DNA from 3 places in the Streptomyces sp. NBC_00647 genome. Region 3 is predicted to be linked to each of the others. Evidence: riboswitches for the same ligand, from Rfam matches in the RefSeq annotation. Region 3 holds a riboswitch; each other region holds the start of a gene.

Region 1 (4,136 bases), 2.9 Mb from region 3:
CAGCTTCAGCCTGGTCGAGGTGGAGAACCGGTCCCGGTCCTTCACGGCCATGAGTCCCGCCTCCCCAGTACTGGCCCGCCGGTAGGGGCCGTCACGCGCGTACGTCCCCGCACACGGTACGGGACCGAGTGCGGGGACGTACGGACGACGCTTCCTGAGCCTTGCGGGGTCAGTCCTTGAACCGGGGGAACGCCGAGCGGCCGGCGTACACCGCGGCGTCGTCGAGGATCTCCTCGATGCGCAGCAGCTGGTTGTACTTGGCGACGCGCTCGGAGCGGGCCGGGGCGCCGGTCTTGATCTGGCCGCAGTTGGTGGCGACGGCGAGGTCGGCGATCGTGACGTCCTCGGTCTCGCCGGAGCGGTGGGACATCATGCACTTGAAGCCGTTGCGCTGGGCCATCTCGACGGCGTCCAGGGTCTCGGTCAGCGAACCGATCTGGTTGACCTTGACGAGCAGCGCGTTGGCGGCGCCGTCCTCGATGCCGCGGGCCAGACGCTCCGGGTTGGTGACGAACAGGTCGTCGCCGACGATCTGGACCTGGTGGCCGAGCTTGTCGGTGAGGACCTTCCAGCCGGCCCAGTCGTCCTCGAAGAGCGGGTCCTCGATGGAGACGAGCGGGTACGCCGCCACGAGCTCCTCGTAGTACTCGGTCATCTCGGCGGCCGAGCGGGACTTGCCCTCGAACTCGTACTTGCCGTCCTTGTAGAACTCGGACGCGGCGACGTCGAGGGCGAGCGCGATCTGCTCGCCGGGGACGTAACCGGCCTGCTTGATGGCCTCGAGGATGAGGTCCAGCGCGGCGCGGTTGGAGTCCAGGTTCGGGGCGAAGCCGCCCTCGTCGCCGAGGCCGGTGGACAGGCCCTTGGACTTCAGGACGGACTTGAGGGTGTGGTAGACCTCGGTGCCCCAGCGCAGGGCCTCGGAGAAGGACTCCGCGCCGATCGGGGCGATCATGAACTCCTGGATGTCCACGTTCGAGTCGGCGTGCGAGCCGCCGTTCAGGATGTTCATCATCGGAACGGGCAGCAGGTGCGCGTTCGGGCCGCCCAGGTAGCGGAAGAGCGGCAGGTCGGACGCCTCGGAAGCGGCGTGCGCGACGGCGAGCGAGACGCCGAGGATGGCGTTGGCGCCGAGCGAGCCCTTGTTGTCGGTGGCGTCCAGGTCGAACATCGCCTGGTCGATCAGCCGCTGCTCGGTGGCGTCGTAGCCGACGAGCTCCGGGCCGATCTGCTCGATGACGGCGAGGACGGCCTTCTCGACACCCTTGCCCTGGTAGCGGTTCGGGTCACCGTCGCGGAGCTCGATGGCCTCGAAGGCTCCGGTGGAGGCGCCGGACGGAACGGCGGCACGACCCGTGCTGCCGTCGTCGAGGCCGACCTCGACCTCGACCGTGGGGTTGCCTCGGGAGTCCAGGATTTCCCGGGCTACGACGACGTCGATGGACGGCACGAGCATCTCCTTCTGGGATGTGACGCGGGTACGCAGGACTTGCCAGCCCTGCGGGATGAGCCTAACCGGCCCGGGGGGATCGGCCAGCCGATCGACCACCCCTTGGGCAGAACTGAGGGTACATATTGTTCCTGAACGGAACAAAAAAAGAAATGAAAAACCCCGCTCCGGTGCATGCGGGGGAACAAGCACCGGAGCGGGGAGCCCGTGGGGACGGGGACCCTCACCAGGCCTTCCGGATGGAGGCCCGGCCTGCGAGGGGAGCTGTCATTCAGCGCGACTGGGGCTGCGCGCGCGGACCGGATGCGGTCGCCGTCCGCCGAGGGCGACCACGTGGGGCCGGTGCGCGGCCCCGATCAGCCGAGGTGCAGCTGCTGGCCCGGGTAGATGAAGTCGGCGTCGGCGACGATGTCCTTGTTCAGCTTGAACAGCTTCTGCCAGCCGCCCTTGACGTGCTTCTTCTCGGCGATCGAGCTGAGGGTGTCACCCTTGACGACCTTGTACTCGCCGTCACCCTTCTTGACCTTCTTGCCGGTCGGGGTGGTGACGGTCTTCTGGGCGGCCGGACGCTCCGCGGAACGGGAGGCGGGCTGCTCCGTCGTACGGGTGGTGGTGCCCTGCGAGGCGCTCGGCGAGGAGGAGCCGGAGGGGGTCGACGGGGTCGAGGTGTCGCCGCCGTACGCGGCGCTCGACAGGCCGACGCCGCAGGTCGGCCAGGCGCCCTTGCCCTGTCCGGCGAGGACCTTCTCGCCGATGGCGATCTGCTGCGACTTCGAGGCCTGGTCGGCGGTGGAGGCGTAGGCGGTGCCGCCGTACGCGGCCCAGGTGGAGGCCGAGAACTGCAGGCCGCCGTAGTAGCCGTTGCCGGTGTTGATCGACCAGTTGCCGCCGGCCTCGCACTGGGCGACGGCGTCCCACTCGGAAGCGGTGGCGGCGGAGGCGTTGCCGGCCGCCATCAGCGGAGCGGCGATGGCGACACCGGTGACACCGGCGAGCGTGGCGACGCGGGTGGCCTTGTTCGGACGGCGGTGCTTGCCCTTGCTGGAAAACAGCATGGAGTGATCCCCTCACCGACGCCTGCGAGGTGAGCTGTCGGGTTCGGGCCGGTTGAGTTGCCCGGCCGCGCGCCTTCGGCCCCTTCTCCAGGACGTCCGACACGCGACTTAACCCCAAGCCGTTCCGGATGTCTCTCAACTCCCGGACGCGGCGCTTACCTTGGGTCCCCCGCTCCTGCCTACGGCGCATGACGCGACGACTGTTCCCGTACGGCCGCTGGCAGGATTCGGCGTTGTGACCGTCGGGGCCCGCTGTGGCGAGCGGTCACGACCGTAAGCAGTCGATCGGCGGATTTTCAAAGACGATCAGGGCTTCTGAGACCCATCTCTCACTCGCGCCAAACCGGACATTCCACAGCGAACCGTGACGTGAACTCCCGCTACTTTTCGACCGTTTCGGTAGCAACAGACAGGCTCTGACCGGGAACGATGAGGTCGGGATCGGCGCCGACCGTGTCCTCGTTCGCGACGTACAGGTCGGACCATCCGCCTTCGAGGTCAAGGGCGTCGGCGATGCTCCAGAGGTTGTCCCCGGTGCGCACGACGTACGAGCCGTCCGTGGCGTCGCGCGAGGCACTCGAGCCGCGCGAGGCGTGCCGCCCCGAGGCGCTGTCCGTGCGGTCGTCGGCTGCACCGGCCGTCGCGTCCTCGTCGGCACTGTCGCCGCGGTGCCGCCCGGCACTGGAGCTCGTGTCGTCGGAGGCATCCGAAGAGGTGCCGCTCTGCCCCGACTTGTCCGACTTGCCGCCCTTGGCTTTCACCTTGTCCGAGCTGTCGGAATCCTGTGAGGCGCGGGGCTTCGCGGTGTTGTCCGTCACGTCCGGAGAGTCGCCCGAATCGGACGAACCGGACGGGGTGGAGGAAGGGCGCGAGTTGGGCGTAATCGACAATCCGGACGAACCGGGGCTGATCGAGTCGCCCGAGTCGCCGTCGTCGGCCGACGAGTCGTCAGCCACACCCGTGTCGACATGCACCTCGCCCGAGTCCGCGCTGAGCCCGGAGAGCGGTCCGCAGGTCGGCCAGGCCGCGAGCCCCTGGTCGTCGAGCACCTTCTCGGCCACGGCTATCTGCTGCGAACGGCTGGCCTGGTCGGCTCTCGGGGCGTACTCGAGACCGCCGTACGCCTCCCAGTCGTCCTGGGTCAGCTGCAGCCCGCCGTAGTACCCGTTGCTGTTGTCGGCGCTCCACGCGCCGCCGCTCTCGCACTGTGCCACCCGGTCCCAGGTGGTTCCGTCGGCCGCGCTCGCACTCGTCGCGCCGAGCAACGGGATGGCGATCGCCGATCCGGTCACCCCTGCGGCGACGATGAGGGCCGGGGCCTGACGGGGGCGACGGTGACGGCCGTTCCCGGAGAGCATGCGGAAGCCTTTCGCGTGACAGCAGGTGACTACGGGCATCCTGCGAAGTAAGAAGCGCAGGTGCCGCGTTGATGGGTGAACGTAGCCGGACTCGAACGCTTGTCACAAGTCGATGCAGTACAGATCACGTGAAGATCACAGATTTGATGGATCGTCATGTTCCGGTAGCCGGAAGGGTGCTCTTTCCGGTATTCGGAAGAACCTCTTCGACAGGGGTGGCGAAGGGTCGCCGATGGACCGATCAAGGACTATTTGACCGGGGTGAACTCCACT
Region 2 (4,136 bases), 2.4 Mb from region 3:
CCGGGCGGAGGCGATCGGCGCGGCGACCGTCGGCTGGGCGGCCAGCCAGGCGAGGGCGACCGTCGCGACCTCGGTGCCATGGGCCTCGGCCACCTCGTCGAGGGCGGCGAGGACCCGCTGCCCGCGTTCCGTGTCGAGGTGCTTGGCCGCGGCCCCCGCGCGGGGCGAGTCGACCGTCGTGCCCGGGCGGTATTTGCCGGTGAGGAAGCCGGCGGCGAGCCCGAAGTAGGGGACGGCGGCCAGGCCGGCCCGGGAGGCGATGTCCCGCCGGGCGCCCTCGTAGGTGTCGCGCGAGACCAGGTTGTACTGCGGCTGGAGCGCGACATATCGCGCGAGGCCCTCGCGGTCGGAGAACTCCAGGGACTCCAGGAGCCGCTCGGGCGAGATGTTGGAGGCGGCGATGTGCCGCACCTTGCCCGCCGTCACCAGCTCGTCGAGGGCGCCGATGATCTCGTCGACCGGCACCTCAGGCTTGTCGAAATGCGTGTAGTAGAGGTCGATGTGGTCGGTACCCAGGCGGCGCAGCGACGCGTCGGCCGCGGCCTTGATGTTGGCGCCGGACAGGCCCGGGTACGCGGGGTGCTGGCTGACCTTCGTGGCGACCACGATGTCCGCGCGGTTGCCGCGGGTCTTCAGCCACTTGCCGATGATGGTCTCGGACTCGCCGCCCTCGTTGCCCTCGACCCACGACGAGTAGGAGTCGGCCGTGTCGAGGAAGTTGCCGCCGGCGGCCGCGTAGGCGTCGAGCACCGCGAAGGACCGGGTCTCGTCGGCCGTCCAGCCGAAGACGTTGCCACCGAGGGAGAGCGGGAAGACCTCGAGGTCGGACGAACCGAGCTTGCGAAGAGAAGTCATGCCCGACGTCAACGCCCCCACCTGATGCATGTATTCCGCACCCACTCCTGCGGGCCTGGTGAGAGGGTGCGTCCACACACGGCGGACCGGCAGCCCTGACGTCGGGGGGGTGTCGTCAGGACCGCCGGAGACAAGGAGAGCCGCGCGTACGGCCAGGAGCCGCACGCGCCGCGAGGCACACGGACCACGAACCCTCGGGCATGAGGGGTCGCGCGTACGGATCAGCGCGCGTACGGCTCAGAGGTCATACGGCTCAGAGCTCGTACGGGATCAGGAGCCCGTACGGGTCGGAAGTCGTACGGGTCAGGGGTTGAGGCCCTTGCTCTGGAGCCACGCCATCGGGTCGATGCCGGTGGCGGCGCCGCCGGGGTGCACCTCGAGGTGCAGGTGCGGCCCGGTGACATTGCCCGTCGCACCGACGCGCCCGATGACATCACCGGTGGCGACCTTCTGGCCCACGCTGACGCTGATGGACGACTGGTGGCAGAACCACAGCTCCGTACCGTCGTCGAGGGTGAGGATCGTGCGGTAGCCGTACGATCCGGCCCAGCCGGCCTCCGTGATGGTGCCGCTGTGGATCGCCTTGATGAGCGTTCCGGTGGGCGCCGCGAAGTCCAGTCCGGTGTGGTACCCGGAGGACCACATGGAGCCGGCCTCGCCGAAGGTCGAGGTCAGGGTGTACGAGGAGGTCGGCAGCGAGTAGCTCTTGGCGAGCTCGGCGAGGCGCTCGGCCTCGGCCTTCGCCTTGGCCGCGTCCTCCGCCTTCTTCTTCACCGCGGCGGCCTTGGCCTCCGCGTCGTCCTGCTGCTTGGCGGCGAGCGCGACGGCCTTCTTCGCGGCGGCGGCCTGGGCGGCCTGCTGGGCGGCGGTGTCGACCTGGTTCTGCTGCGACTCGGCCTGCTGCATGATGCGGGCGCGCAGCGCCTCACCGGCGTCCGTGGCGCCCTGCGCCGTGTCGACGCTGGTCAGACCGGCGCTCGTCAGCGGAGTGGTGGAACCCTTGGGAGCGCTGGATCCGCCGTCCGATATCAGGGCCTTGGCGGACTCGGTGACCGACGACAGGTCGGGCAGCGAGATCGAGACGGGCGCCTTGCCCGGCGCGGCGGTGGCCATGCCACCCGCACCGACGGCGGCTATGACACCCACGCCGAGAACGGTGGAGCTGCGGGCGAGTCCTCCGCCGCGCTGCTTGCCTACGCGGTGCCGGCCGCGGACGGGAAGAACGGAATCCTCGGTGGGGTTCCACTCTTCCCAGGTTCCCTCGTCCTTGCCGGAGGCATAGCCGAAGGTGTGAGTGTCATTCGGCGCGAACGAGGTTGGCTGAGCAGGCCGGTTGGACGCCACGTGGGCGCACTCCTTTCCTTCCCTGTCGCCTACCGGGTTAGCTGACGGGTTCGGAGCAGGAAGGTCTCCTACGCGCGTATAACCACCGTGCTTCCACGGCGCAATACGCTCGATTCACCCCAAGTAGGTGGTTCCCCGGTTCCTTTGCAGGATTCGGCACGTGCGCACGGAGCCATCTCTTGTGACGGCTGGGACGACCGCGCTGCGTTATCGAACGTTAATAGACTCAGGCACCGGATTCCAAGCTGTTCCGACTGATCATTAACAGCTTTTGGCCAGGACTTTGGGGTCATGGACGATGAAAAACGGGCGAGTTGACCACCCGGCATCGGCACGGATTTATTTGACGGTGCGTCAGATGTTATGCGGAGGGGCATCGTCCGATCACTCCTCGTGACAACGGTCGAGAAGGCCGTACGCGTCGCGGGTGACGACCCCCGAGCAGCCCCTGGACCGCTCGCCGGGCCCACCTCAGACGCGCCGGACGGCGAGCAGCGCCATGTCGTCCGTCAGGGCGCCGCCGGTGTGCCGGCGGACCTCCTCGGCGAGGGCGGTCAGCAGCGCGTCGGGGCCGGGAAAGGCCCGTCCCGCCAGCCGCTCGGCCGGATCGTAGAACTCCCCGCGCGGATCGCGGGCCTCGGACAGACCGTCGGTGTGCAGGAGCATCGTCGTCCCGCGCGGAAAGCGGGCCGTCAGCACGCGGTCGGGCCAGGTCCCCAGCTCGCCCATCCCGAGGGGCAGCGCGAAGGACTCGGCGACGAGCGCGACGATCGTGCCGTCGGGATGCAGGAGCAGGGGCGGCGGATGGCCGCGGTTGACGATGCGCACGATGTCCTCGTCGCCCGGGATCTCCGCGAGGACGGCGGTGGTGAACTCCTCGAACGCGTCGGGGCTCTCGTGCCGCGTGCCCGGGCGCGTCAGCGCCCGCTCCAGGCGCCGTGCGACCGCCACCAGGGACTCCTCCTGCTCGGCCGCCTCCCGGAACGCCCCGATCACGACGGCGACGGCGGCGACGGCGGCCATCCCCTTCCCGCGTACGTCGCCGACGACCATCCGCACGCCGTACGGCGAGTCCTGCACCGCGTACAGGTCACCGCCGATGAACGCGTCCGCCTGCGCCGCCTCGTACCGCGCCGCGACGTCGAGGCCGTCGATCCGCGCCTCGGGCTCGGGCAGCACGGCACGCTGCGCGAACTCGGCGATCTCCCGCACGGAGGCGAGCCGCTCGTCGCTGCGCCGGACGAGGATGTTGATGAGGGCCGCGAGCACGGCGGCCGTCGCCACGGTGACCGATTCGGTGACCGCGTCGACCTTCAGGGCGATGTCGAGCAGGTAGTGGACCAGCAGCACCGCGCCGACGGCGAGAACGCCGGTGAGGACGGTGCCGCGCAGCGAATAGAGGGACGCGGCGACCAGGGGCGCGGCCGTGAAGAGGGGGGCCGCGGTGAAGTCCGACGGCGTGAAGTAGTCGTAGATGATCCCGGCGACCACGAGCAGCACCGGCAGGGTCCGGAGCAAGGTGCGCGCGAAGGAGATCCTGCGGGGAGCCGCTCCCGCCGGACCGGGCAGCCGGGCGCCCCCGGGCGACGACCCGTCGGCGCGGTCACGCGGTTCTCCGGTTCGCTGCTCACCTCCTGGCTGCCCCACCCGTCCAGAAGACCGGGAGCGGGGACGGCGGGCGACCCGTGTGGCCCGACCGGGGGACGTCACCGGTGGCCGGAGGTGGACCTGTCCGCAGCACCGGCCGGGAGGCGAACGATTCCGCGGAGAACCGGCCGGAGGGCACAACACCAAGGGCCGGAACTCGTGAATCCGAGTTCCGGCCCTTGGCCTTCAGTAGCGGGGACAGGATTTGAACCTGCGACCTCTGGGTTATGAGCCCAGCGAGCTACCGAGCTGCTCCACCCCGCGTCGTTGAGACCAGTGTACGCCATCCG
Region 3 (4,136 bases):
CACGATATGGGACACTGGTCTAGACAACCCGGAACACCCGAAGGGCAGCATCACATGGCTGAGCGCCGCGTCAACGTCGGCTGGAACGAGGGCCTCCACGCCCGCCCCGCCTCCATCTTCGTCCGGGCCACCACGGCCTCCGGCATCCCCGTGACGATCGCCAAGGCCGACGGCAACCCCGTCAACGCGGCCTCCATGCTCGCGGTCCTCGGCCTGGGAGCCCAGGGCGGCGAGGAGATCGTCCTCGCGTCGGACGCCGAGGGCGCGGACGCCGCTCTCGACCGCCTGGCGAGGCTCGTCGCCGAGGGGCTCGACGAGCTCCCCGAGACCGTCTGAGCCCACAAGGCACCCAGGACACGTACGGCCGAGCCGCGCCACCCCTCATCTCCGGGTGGCGCGGCTCGGCCGTTTTCCGTACCTCGTTCAGGAATTCTCCGGTGGCACGAGCGACCCGCGCCGTGCGGCCACGAGAATAGCGCGCGCCTGAATTCCTGGCACGCGAACAAAAGGGCATCAGAAATAGGCCCCTGCCGAATATCCCTCTTTGTATACGGCGCCCGTGTTAATGACGCGGGCCCGTCATGTTTACGGGATGTTGCGAAGTTCTCACACGCTCTGGCCGATCTCCGCCCCCAGGAAAGCGGAGCCGGTGCGCGGACGTCGCACGTTCGGCGTGCAGGGCCGTGATCGCGCGAGCCCGCTCACTGTCGCCGCGGGCGACCGCGTCCACGATGCCGCCGTGCTCCGCCCAGGACTCCGCGGGGTTGGCCGGCGCCTCCACCGAGTACATCCAGGCGATCTTGTGTCGCAGCTGGGCGAGCGTGGAGGTCAGCGCCGGGCTGCCGGACGCCTGTGCGAGCGTCTCGTGGAACCAGCCGCCCAGGGAGCGCAGATCCTCGCTGTGGCCCCTCCTGGAACGCTCCTGCCCCAGCCTGACCAGGCCCCGGAGCACCTTGAGGTGGGCCTCCGTGCGCCGCTGGGCGGCCCGCGCGGCACCCAGCGGCTCCAGCAGCATGCGCATCTCCAGGAGGTCCGCCGCCTCCTGCTCGGTGGGTTCCGCGACGCACGCGCCCGCGTGCCGGCGGGTGACCACGAAGCCCTCGGCCTCCAGCGTGCGCAGAGCCTCGCGCACGGGGACGCGCGAGACGCCGTAGCGCCGCGCGAGCAGTTCCTCGGTCAGCCGGCCGCCACGCTCGTAGACACCCGCGACAATGTCGTCACGGATCGCCGTGCATACCGAGTGCGCCGGAATACGCATGACCGGACCTCCGCTTTAATCCCCGCGAAACGCCATCGATTGACGCTTGTTCAGTGACTCTATTGCAGGAAGCCGGAATTTCCGATGGCAGGCCTGAATCCATGGATATTTTTTGGACAGACGGCCTCCGGAAACGATGATGCCCCGGCTCGGTGAGCCGGGGCATCGAAAGCGGTGGAGAAGCGGCGAAGCGGTCGTCAGACGTTGACGCCGTGCGAACGCAGGTACGCGACCGGGTCCATGTCCGAGCCGTACTCGGCGGTCGTGCGGGCCTCGAAGTGAAGGTGCGGTCCGGTGGTGTTGCCGGTGTCCCCGGAGAGAGCGATCTGCTGCCCCGGAGTGACCGTCTGGCCGACGGACACGCCGATGGACGAGAGGTGGCCGTACATGGTGTACGTGCCGTCGTGCATCTTGATCACGACTTGATTGCCGTAGGCGCCACCCCAGCCGGCCGTGACGACCGTGCCGGAGCCGACGGCGTGGACCGAGGTGCCGGACGCGGCGTGGAAGTCGACGCCGGTGTGGCTGCCGGAGGACCAGAGGCTGCTGCTGGCCTGGTAGCCGGTGGAGACGTACGAACCGGTGATCGGCATGACGAAGGTGTTCAGGCGCTTGCGCTCGGCCGCGCGGGCGGCGCGCTCCTTGTCCTCGCGAGCCTTCGCGGCCTGCTCGGCGGCGTGCTTGCGGGCGGTCTGCTCGGCCAGCTTCCGCGCGGCGGCCTCGTCCGCGGCGCGCTGCTGCGCGAAGGCCTGGGCGTCGATCTGGTCGGCGACCGAGTCGCCGATGGTGATGGCCTGGGTCAGCCCGGTCTGCTCGACGGAGGATTCCGCGGCGAAGGCGGGGGCGGCCAGGGTTCCGATGACACCGGTGGTGGTCAGTGCCGCGACGCCGACGGCGCTCGTGGTCGTGCTGTGCACCCGGTTCGGACGACGATGCTTCCCGGTGCCACAGGTGAACGCCATGTAGGGGCTGGTCCTTTCCTTCCCTCTCGCCTACCGGGTTAGCTGACGGGTTCGGAGCAGGAAGGTCTCCTACGGACCCCCTCAGGGAGGGCGTCCGATTCACCCCAGGGACTACGTGTGGGTCCCCGGCTCCCCATGGCTCGCGCCACGCGGGGACTCGGCGATGACTGTCCGGTGCCGCGGGCGCGGCGCACTGCCTGACGAACAGTCGGACAGACGCTAAACGGGGTGTCGTTCGAACAACAAACAGATCACGGTTTTTGTAGCGCATCCCACAGGGCAGAAGGGCAACCTCCATACCAATACGGACATCTCGGGGACGGCGTCCGGGTAAAAGAGGGCCCTGGTGACTCTTCAGTCACCAGGGCCCCCTCGTCGCGCGGGCTCTACTCGGCGGCCACCACGCTGACTTCACCGATTCCGAGAGCCTTGACGGGCTCCTCGATCTGCGCCGCGTCGCCGACCAGGACAGTCACCAGACGGTCCGTCGGGAACGCGCTCACGGCGGCCGCGGTGGCCTCCACGGTGCCGGTGGCGGCCAGTTGCTGATAGAGCGTCGACTGGTAGTCGTCCGGCAGGTACTGCTCGACCTGGTCGGCGAGCGTGCTCGCGACAGCCCCCGCCGTCTCGAACTTGAGGGGCGCCACGCCCACCAGGTTCTGCACGGCGATGTCCCGCTCGGCGTCGGTCAGCCCCTCGGCCGCGAGGGTGCGCAGCACCTTCCACAGGTCGTCGAGCGCCGGACCGGTGTTCGGGGTGTCCACGGAGCCGCTGATGGCGAGCATCGCGACGCCCGTGCCGTCCGGCGCGGCGCGCAGGACCTGACCGAACGCCCGCACACCGTAGGTGTAGCCCTTCTCCTCGCGCAGGACTCGGTCGAGGCGCGAGGTGAGGGTGCCGCCGAGGCAGTACGTGCCGAGCACCTGGGCGGGCCACACGCGGTCGTGCCGGTCGGCGCCGACACGGCCGATGAGCAACTGCGTCTGGACGGCGCCCGGGCGGTCGACGATGATCACGCGGCCGGTGTCGTCGGCGTTCACCGGCGGCACGGGACGCGGCTCGGCGGACGAACCGGTCCAGGAGCCGAGCGTGTCGCCCAGCAGTTCGTCGAGGTCGACGCCGGTCAGGTCGCCGACCACGACGGCGGTGGCCGTCGCGGGGCGCACGTGCTTCTCGTAGAAGGCGCGTACGGCCGCCGAGTCGATCTTCTGGACGGTCTCCTCGGTGCCCTGGCGCGGGCGCGACATGCGCGCGCTCGCCGGGAACAGCTCCTTGGAGAGCTCCTTGGCCGCACGACGGGCCGGGTTGGCCGTCTCGTGCGGGATCTCGTCGAGCCGGTTGCGCACCAGCCGCTCGACCTCGCTGTCCGCGAACGCCGGTGCCCGCAGGGCGTCACTGAGCAGGCCGAGCGCCTTGGCCAGGCGCGAGACGGGCACTTCGAGGGACAGGCGTACGCCGGGGTGGTCGGCGTGCGCGTCGAGCGTGGCGCCGCAGCGCTCGAGCTCGGCGGCGAAGTCCTCGGCCGAGTGCTTGTCGGTGCCCTCGGAGAACGCACGCGCCATGATCGTGGCGATGCCGTCCAGGCCCGTGGGCTCGGCCTCCAGCGGCGCGGCGAGGATCACCTCGACGGCGACGACCTGCTGGCCGGGGCGATGGCAGCGCAGCACGGTCAGGCCGTTGTCCAGGGTGCCGCGCTCGGGGGCGGGAAAGGCCCACGGCTTGGGGCTGCCGGCCTGGGGCTGCGGATGGAAGTCCATGGTGGCGAGCTCGGTCACTTCGCCGCCTCCTCGTCGGTCTCGTCAGCGGCGTCGGTCGGTTCGGGTGCGGTCGGCTCGTAGACGAGCACCGCGCGGTTGTCGGGGCGCAGGCGGGCCTTGGCGACCTCCTGGACCTCCTCCGCGGTGACGTCGAGAACG

The links. Region 3 has a riboswitch for cyclic di-AMP ahead of OG788_RS32855 (M23 family metallopeptidase). Riboswitches for the same ligand answer to the same signal wherever they lie in the genome.
Positions count from the first base shown of each region.
Region 1: another riboswitch for cyclic di-AMP. It lies ahead of OG788_RS19875 (transglycosylase family protein); the one in region 3 lies ahead of OG788_RS32855 (M23 family metallopeptidase).
Region 2: another riboswitch for cyclic di-AMP. It lies ahead of OG788_RS22345 (M23 family metallopeptidase); the one in region 3 lies ahead of OG788_RS32855 (M23 family metallopeptidase).

Region 1 covers NZ_CP109040.1:4,562,746-4,566,881, forward strand. Annotated here, with positions in the region: gene OG788_RS19865 (septum formation initiator family protein) at 1-51, opposite strand, end outside; gene eno (phosphopyruvate hydratase) at 170-1,456, opposite strand; gene OG788_RS19875 (transglycosylase family protein) at 1,807-2,505, opposite strand; cyclic di-AMP (ydaO/yuaA leader) riboswitch at 2,510-2,702, opposite strand; gene OG788_RS19880 (transglycosylase family protein) at 2,886-3,863, opposite strand; gene OG788_RS19885 (cytochrome P450) at 4,112-4,136, opposite strand, start outside.
Region 2 covers NZ_CP109040.1:5,107,259-5,111,394, forward strand. Annotated here, with positions in the region: gene OG788_RS22340 (aldo/keto reductase) at 1-855, opposite strand, end outside; gene OG788_RS22345 (M23 family metallopeptidase) at 1,159-2,199, opposite strand; cyclic di-AMP (ydaO/yuaA leader) riboswitch at 2,211-2,368, opposite strand; gene OG788_RS22350 (PP2C family protein-serine/threonine phosphatase) at 2,671-3,846, opposite strand; tRNA gene OG788_RS22355 (tRNA-Met) at 4,037-4,110, opposite strand.
Region 3 covers NZ_CP109040.1:7,468,889-7,473,024, reverse strand. Annotated here, with positions in the region: gene OG788_RS32865 (HPr family phosphocarrier protein) at 55-336, shown strand; gene OG788_RS32860 (GntR family transcriptional regulator) at 563-1,258, opposite strand; gene OG788_RS32855 (M23 family metallopeptidase) at 1,456-2,220, opposite strand; cyclic di-AMP (ydaO/yuaA leader) riboswitch at 2,233-2,393, opposite strand; gene OG788_RS32850 (M16 family metallopeptidase) at 2,607-3,995, opposite strand; gene OG788_RS32845 (pitrilysin family protein) at 3,992-4,136, opposite strand, start outside.